Regions from separate parts of the Streptomyces sp. NPDC034086 genome, predicted to be linked through region 1. Evidence: predicted binding sites of a transcription regulator. Region 1 holds the regulator's gene; the other holds the start of a gene.
What was found. The regulator HspR, encoded in region 1, represses chaperone genes until heat shock. The targets are predictions, from matches to a motif close to TTGAGNNNNNNNNNCTCAA.

Region 1 (3,406 bases):
GACGATCCACGAGGCCCTGATGCACTCGTACGCGCCGGACGTCACCGAGACGACCTGCGTGGCGATCCTGCAGCCGGGGTACCGGATCGGCGAGCGCACGATCCGCCCCGCGCGGGTCGCGGTGGCCGAGCCCCAGCCGGGCGCGGCCCCCGCGGCGAAGTCCGAGTCCGGTGACGGCGACACGCCGTCCGACAAGGACACGGATGCCCCCGACGAGGGCTGACGCACACCATGTAGGGATCCGAGAGGAGGGACACCCGGGATGAGCACGAAGGACTTCGTCGAGAAGGACTACTACAAGGTCCTCGGTGTCCCGAAGGACGCCACCGAGGCCGAGATCAAGAAGGCGTACCGGAAGCTCGCCCGCGAGTTCCACCCGGACGCCAACAAGGGCGACGCCTCGGCCGAGGAGCGCTTCAAGGAGATCTCCGAGGCGAACGACATCCTCGGCGACGCCAAGAAGCGCAAGGAGTACGACGAGGCCCGCGCGCTGTTCGGGAACGGCGGCTTCCGCCCCGGCCCGGGCGGCGGCGCCTCGTTCAACTTCGACCTGGGCGACCTGTTCGGCGGTACGCAGCAGGGCGGCCAGGGCGGCTTCGGCGGCGGCCTGGGCGACGTCTTCGGCGGCCTGTTCGGCCGGGGCGCCGGCACCGGTGCGGGCCCCCGCACCCAGCCGCGCCGCGGCCAGGACATCGAGTCGGAGGTCACCCTCTCCTTCACGGAGGCCGTGGACGGCGCGACCGTCCCGCTGCGGATGTCCTCGCAGGCCCCCTGCAAGGCCTGCTCGGGCACCGGCGACCAGAACGGCACCCCCCGGGTGTGTCCGACCTGCGTCGGTACCGGCCAGGTCTCCCGGGGCAGCGGCGGCGGCTTCTCGCTGACCGACCCCTGCGCGGACTGCAAGGGCCGCGGCCTGATCGCGGAGACCCCCTGCGAGGTGTGCAAGGGCAGCGGGCGCGCCCGCAGCTCCCGCACCATGCAGGTCCGGATCCCCGCGGGCGTCTCCGACGGCCAGCGGATCCGGCTGCGCGGCAAGGGCGCACCGGGCGAGCGGGGCGGCCCGGCGGGCGACCTGTACGTGGTGGTGCACGTCGGCACGCACCCGGTGTTCGGCCGCAAGGGCGACAACCTCACGGTGACGGTCCCCGTGACCTTCGCGGAGGCCGCCCTGGGCGCCGACATCAAGGTGCCGACCCTGGGCGGCCCGCCGGTCACCCTGAAGCTCCCCCCGGGCACCCCCGGCGGCCGCACCATGCGGGCCCGCGGCAAGGGCGCGGTCCGCAAGGACGGCACCCGCGGCGACCTGCTCGTCACGGTGGAGGTCGCGGTCCCGGCGGAGCTGTCGGACAAGGCCCGCGAGGCCCTGGAGATGTACCGGGACGCCACCGGGTCCGAGGACCCGCGCGCCCTCCTGTTCGAGTCCGCGAAGGGAGCATGACATGGACGGCCGCCGACGACAGCCCCGCTTCGGCGAGGGGGCGTACCAGCTCACCGACGAGACCCCGGTCTACGTGATCTCGGTGGCCGCCCAGCTCTCGGGCCTGCATCCGCAGACCCTGCGCCAGTACGACCGCCTCGGCCTGGTCTCCCCGGACCGTACCGCCGGCCGCGGCCGGCGGTATTCGGCCAGGGACATCGAACTGCTCCGCACGGTGCAGCAGCTGTCCCAGGACGAGGGCATCAACCTGGCGGGGATCAAGCGGATCATCGAACTGGAGAACCAGGTGGCCGCGCTCCAGCAGCGCGTCGCCGAGCTGTCCGCCGCCGTGGACGGGGCGGCCGCCGCCCTGCGGGCCCGCGAGGCCCAGGTGCACGCCTCGTACCGCCGCGACCTGGTCCCGTACCAGCCGCCCGTGCCGGGCAACGCGCTGGTCGTCTGGCGTCCCAAGCGCACCGGCGACTGACCTCCCCGAGCGCCCTGAAGGCCCCGTCAGCCCCCTCCCGTCGCGGAGCGGGCCCCGGCGGGGCCTTCCGCGCGTCACGGGCCCTGCGGGGCCCCTGGGGCCCGCCTCAGCCCTCCGGGAGCTCCGCCGGGTTCGTGCTGTGCAGGATCCCGGACTGGGCGATGAGGTAGCCCAGCTGGGCCCGGCTGCCGCTGCCCAGGGCGGCGGCCAGTTTCGCGATGTGCGCGCGGCAGGTGCGGACGTTCATTCCCAGCCGGCGGGCGATCGCCTCGTCCACGTGCCCCTCGATCAGCAGCTGGGCGATGGACCGCTGGACTCCCGAGATACCATCCGGGTGGTGCGTGTAGGTGACCTCGTCGCCCAACGGCACGGCCCGGCGCCACAGTTGCTCGAAGACCTTGATGAGGTAGTCCACCAGTCCCGGGTGCCGCAGTTCCAGGGCCACCCGCCGGTCGTCGCTGGCGGGGATGATGGCCACGGTGCGGTCGAAGATCATGAGACGCTCTATCAGCTCCTCCAGCGTGCGGATCTCCACCTTCCCCGTGGAGATCCGGTCCACGTAGGCGAGCGTGCCCTGGCTGTGCCGCACGGTGTGCTGGTAGAGCGTCCGGATGCTCACCCCGCGGTCGATCATCGGCGTGGCCCGCTCCAGGGACTCGCTGAGGACGAAGGTGGGGCGGGCGCCGCCCGGCTGCACCGTCAGGGCCTCGGTGTGGCACTCGGCGGTGGCCAGGTCGATGGCGGCGTTGATCTGGTCGAACCCCTCCAGCACCGTGATGGCGTGGGTGTTGGCGGGGCTCTGCGCGCTGATGGTGAGGAACGGCTCGAATGCATCGGTGAGATCTACGGCGGTGCGTCTGCGCTCCTGGATCTCGCGTTCGATCGGATGGAGCCGCTGGGCCAGCGCGATGGACGGAGGAACCGCGCGCAGCTGGTTCGCGTCGTCCGGGTCGGGTCGCAGCAGTGCGAATTCGAGCAGGCAGGGGGCGTTCACGACCTCGCCGCGGGCCACGCGGCCGGTGCTCAGGGCGGCCGCGTACAGTCGCGCTCCCTCGCTGCACATCTCGGTGACGGGGTGGTGATGTGTCGGGTTTATGTCGCTCTTGGGCAAATCTCCACCCCCCAGGGTCCTGAACATGTAAGAACATGATGCATCGTCCCTGTGGCACTGACGTGCCTGAATGAGCCATCGTCTGTCAGTGCGGGGGAGAGGATTCCATCAAGTGAGGACGAAGCCGACCATGTATAAGAGAATGCTTCGCTCGGCGCTTGCCGTTGTTTTCTCCGCCGTCGCGGTCTTTGGAGCAGTCGTCGCCGTCAGCGGTGACGAGGGAAGCGCTCAGGCTGGTGCCAGCTCGTTGGCCGGGACGGCGGCCGAGAGCGATTTCGGCTGGAACAGCACCCCTGCGAAGGCGTCCTGATGACCCCCGACGACCGCGACTTCCGCCGCGAGATGGCTTCCGCCTACCGTTCCGGGTGGCAGTTCATCGACCTCGCCACGG
Region 2 (3,406 bases), on a different contig from region 1:
CCCGCGCTCGGGCCGTCCTTGGGGACGGCGCCCGCCGGGAAGTGGATGTGCACGCCCCGGTCCTTGAGGTCGGCGACCGGGAGCTCCAGTTCCGCGCCGTGCGAGCGCAGGAAGCTGAGGGCGATCTGCGCCGACTCCTTCATGACGTCGCCCAGCTGGCCGGTGAGGGTCAGTCCGGCCGCGCCGGTCTCCGGGTCGGCGAGCGAGGCCTCGACGAACAGGACGTCGCCGCCGGCCCCGGTCACGGCGAGGCCGGTGGCCACGCCGGGCACCGCGGTACGCCGCTCCGCCGGGTCCTGGGCGGACTCCGGGACGTGGTGCGGCCGGCCGATCAGGCCGCGCAGCTCGCCCGCTCCGATGGCGAAGGGGAACGCGCGCTCGCCCAGCTCGTGCTGGGCGGCGACCTTGCGCAGGAGGCGGGCGATGGACCGCTCCAGGGTGCGCACGCCGGCCTCGCGGGTGTACTCGCCCGCCAGCTTGCGCAGCGCGTCCTCCTGGAGGTCCACCTCCTCGGCGGTCAGGCCGGCACGCTCCAGCTGGCGGGGCAGCAGGTGGTCACGGGCGATGACGATCTTCTCGTCCTCGGTGTACCCGTCGAGGCGGACCACTTCCATGCGGTCGGCGAGGGCCTCGGGGATGGCCTCCAGGACGTTGGCGGTCGCGAGGAAGACCACGTCGCTGAGGTCCAGCTCGACCTCCAGGTAGTGGTCCCGGAAGGTGTGGTTCTGCGCGGGGTCCAGGACCTCCAGCAGGGCGGCCGCCGGGTCGCCCCGGAAGTCGGAGCCGACCTTGTCGATCTCGTCGAGGAGCACGACCGGGTTCATCGACCCGGCCTCCTTGACGGCCCGCACGATGCGGCCGGGCAGGGCGCCGACGTAGGTCCGCCGGTGGCCGCGGATCTCGGCCTCGTCCCGCACGCCGCCGAGGGCCACGCGCACGAACTTGCGGCCCATCGCGTGGGCCACGCTCTCGCCGAGCGAGGTCTTCCCGACGCCGGGCGGGCCCACGAGCGCTAGCACGGCGCCTCCGCGGCGGCCCCCGATGACGCCCATCCCCCGCTCGCCGCGCCGCTTGCGCACGGCGAGGTACTCGGTGATGCGGTCCTTCACGTCGTCCAGGCCCGCGTGCTCGGCGTCGAGGACCGCCCGGGCGCCCTGGATGTCGTACTCGTCCTCGGTGCGCTCGTTCCAGGGCAGCTCCAGCACCGTGTCCAGCCAGGTGCGGATCCAGGAGCCCTCCGGGCTCTGGTCGCTGGCCCGCTCCAGCTTGTCGACCTCCTTGAGCGCGGCCTCCCGCACCTTCTCGGGCAGGTCGGCGGCCTCGACGCGGGCCCGGTAGTCGTCGGACTCCTCGCCCTCCTTCTCCCCGCCCAGCTCGCGCAGCTCCTTGCGGACCGCCTCCAGCTGGCGGCGCAGCAGGAACTCCCGCTGCTGCTTGTCGACGCCGTCCTGGACGTCCTTGGCGATGGACTCGGCGATGTCCTGCTCGGCCAGGTGGTCGGTGAGCGCCTTGACGGCGAGCCGGAGCCGGGCGACCGGGTCGATGGTCTCCAGCAGCTCCACCTTCTGGGCCACGGTCAGGAACGGGGAGTACCCGCTGTTGTCGGCGAGGGCGGAGACCCCCTCGATCTGCTGCACCCGGTCCACGACCTGCCAGGCGCCGCGCTTCTTGAGCCAGCTGGTGGCGAGGGCCTTGTACTCCTTGACGAGCTCGGCGACGGCCCCGGGCAGCGGGTCGGGGACCTTCTCGTCGACGCTCTCGCCCTCGACCCAGAGCGCCGCTCCCGGCCCGGTGGTCCCGGCGCCGATCCGGACCCGGCCGCGCCCGCGGATCAGCGCCCCGGGATCCCCGTCGGAGAGCCGCCCGACCTGTTCGACGGTCCCCAGCACTCCGATCCCCGCGTACGTCCCGTCGACGCGCGGCACGAGCAGCACCCGGGGCTTCCCGTCCCCGGCCGCCGCCTGCGCCGCCTCGACGGCTGCGCGCACCTCGGCGTCGGACAGGTCCAGGGGAACGACCATCCCGGGCAGCACGACCTCGTCGTCGAGCGGCAGTACGGGCAGGGTGAGCGTTACGGACGTCGAAGCCATGATCTTCCCTCCGGCAGTGAAGTTGAGCTACGTCGACTCAATGGTTCTGCGCCGCCCATTGTTCCCCCACACCCGTTCGCCGGGGGCGAACAACACCGGAGGCCGTACGCGCCGTCAGCTCGGGACGGTGAGCCGGATGTCGCCGGAGCCGGTGCGCACCGTGATGCGGGAAGGGGCGTCGGGGGCGTCGGCGAAGGAGACGTCCCGCTTGCCCGAGGCCGTGGTGGCCGACACCCGGTACGGGGCCTGCGGCGTCTTCAGGGTCACGTCGCCCGAGCCGGTCGTGAAGGACACCGAGCCCGGCGCCTTCTCGAAGCCGACGGTGGCGTCCCCGGAGCCCGACCGGAACTCGAACTCGGAGCCCGACAGGCCCTCGGCCCTCAGGTCCCCGGAGGAGGTGCGGATCCTCAGCGGGCCCGTGATCCGCTCGGCCCGGACGTCGCCGGAGGAGGATTCCAGCTCGGCGGAGGCCACTCCCGTCACGGTGATGTCACCGCTGCTGCTGCCGGCCGTGAGCTTCGCCGAGGCCGGCACCTCCAGCCGGTAGTCGACCCAGCAGGTGTCCCCCGGGTCCGGGCAGCCGTCGGTGAAGCGCAGCACCCCGGCCGAGACCCGCTGACCGGGCACGGGCGCGGTGTCGCCCCGGTAGTGCACGACCCGGCGGACGGCCACCCCGGGGCCGCCGCCCGGCACGACCTCGACGGAACCGCGCCGGAGACCCGTCAGCTCCACCGCGGTGACCGCCTCGGTGACGGTGGTGTCCGCGTCGGCGGTCTTCAGCCTGGCCTCCTCCACGAACGAGCAGCCGGACAGGAGGAGGGCCACGGCGGTGGCGGCGAGGGCGGTGCGGGTCAAGGTGCGCATGCGGCCGAGTCTGCCGGGCCCGGGGCCCGTCCGCGCTGGTGCGGGTATCCGGAGCCGTGGTGGGGTTAACCCCACCCCCGGTCAGGGCCCGGTCACCACCGGCCGCAGCTCCGAGGGCAGGCCCCACTCGCTCCACGAGCCGTCGTACACGGCCGGCCCCTCGTACCCGGCGAGGGTGGCGCCCAGCGCGAGGACGCAGGCCGTGACGCCCGAACCGCAGCTGAAGTACAGCCGTTCCCGCTCCCCCGCCAACGCCCCGAAGACCTCGCGCAGTTCCCCGGCGGGGCGCATCAGCCCGCCGGGCCCCTGGAGCTCGCCGAACGGCAGGTTCAGCGCGCCCGGCATGTGCCCGCCGCGCAGCCCCGGCCGGGGCTCCGGCGCGGTGCCGGCGAAGCGCTCCCGGGTACGCGCGTCGATCACGGCGGCGGCCGGGTCGGCGAGGGCGGCCGTGA

Region 2: the regulator HspR is predicted to act here: its motif matches at 2,113-2,131, upstream of lon (endopeptidase La).

The regions. Positions count from the first base shown of each region.
Region 1 covers NZ_JBVISM010000003.1:218,118-221,523, reverse strand. The annotation lists gene grpE (nucleotide exchange factor GrpE) at 1-223, shown strand, start outside; gene dnaJ (molecular chaperone DnaJ) at 263-1,438, shown strand; gene ACZ514_RS10900 (heat shock protein transcriptional repressor HspR) at 1,440-1,904, shown strand; gene ACZ514_RS10895 (helix-turn-helix transcriptional regulator) at 2,011-3,042, opposite strand; gene ACZ514_RS10890 (Rieske (2Fe-2S) protein) at 3,325-3,406, shown strand, end outside.
Region 2 covers NZ_JBVISM010000002.1:562,408-565,813, reverse strand. The annotation lists gene lon (endopeptidase La) at 1-2,090, opposite strand, end outside; gene ACZ514_RS07995 (DUF4097 family beta strand repeat-containing protein) at 2,205-2,954, opposite strand; gene ACZ514_RS07990 (sulfurtransferase) at 3,036-3,406, opposite strand, start outside.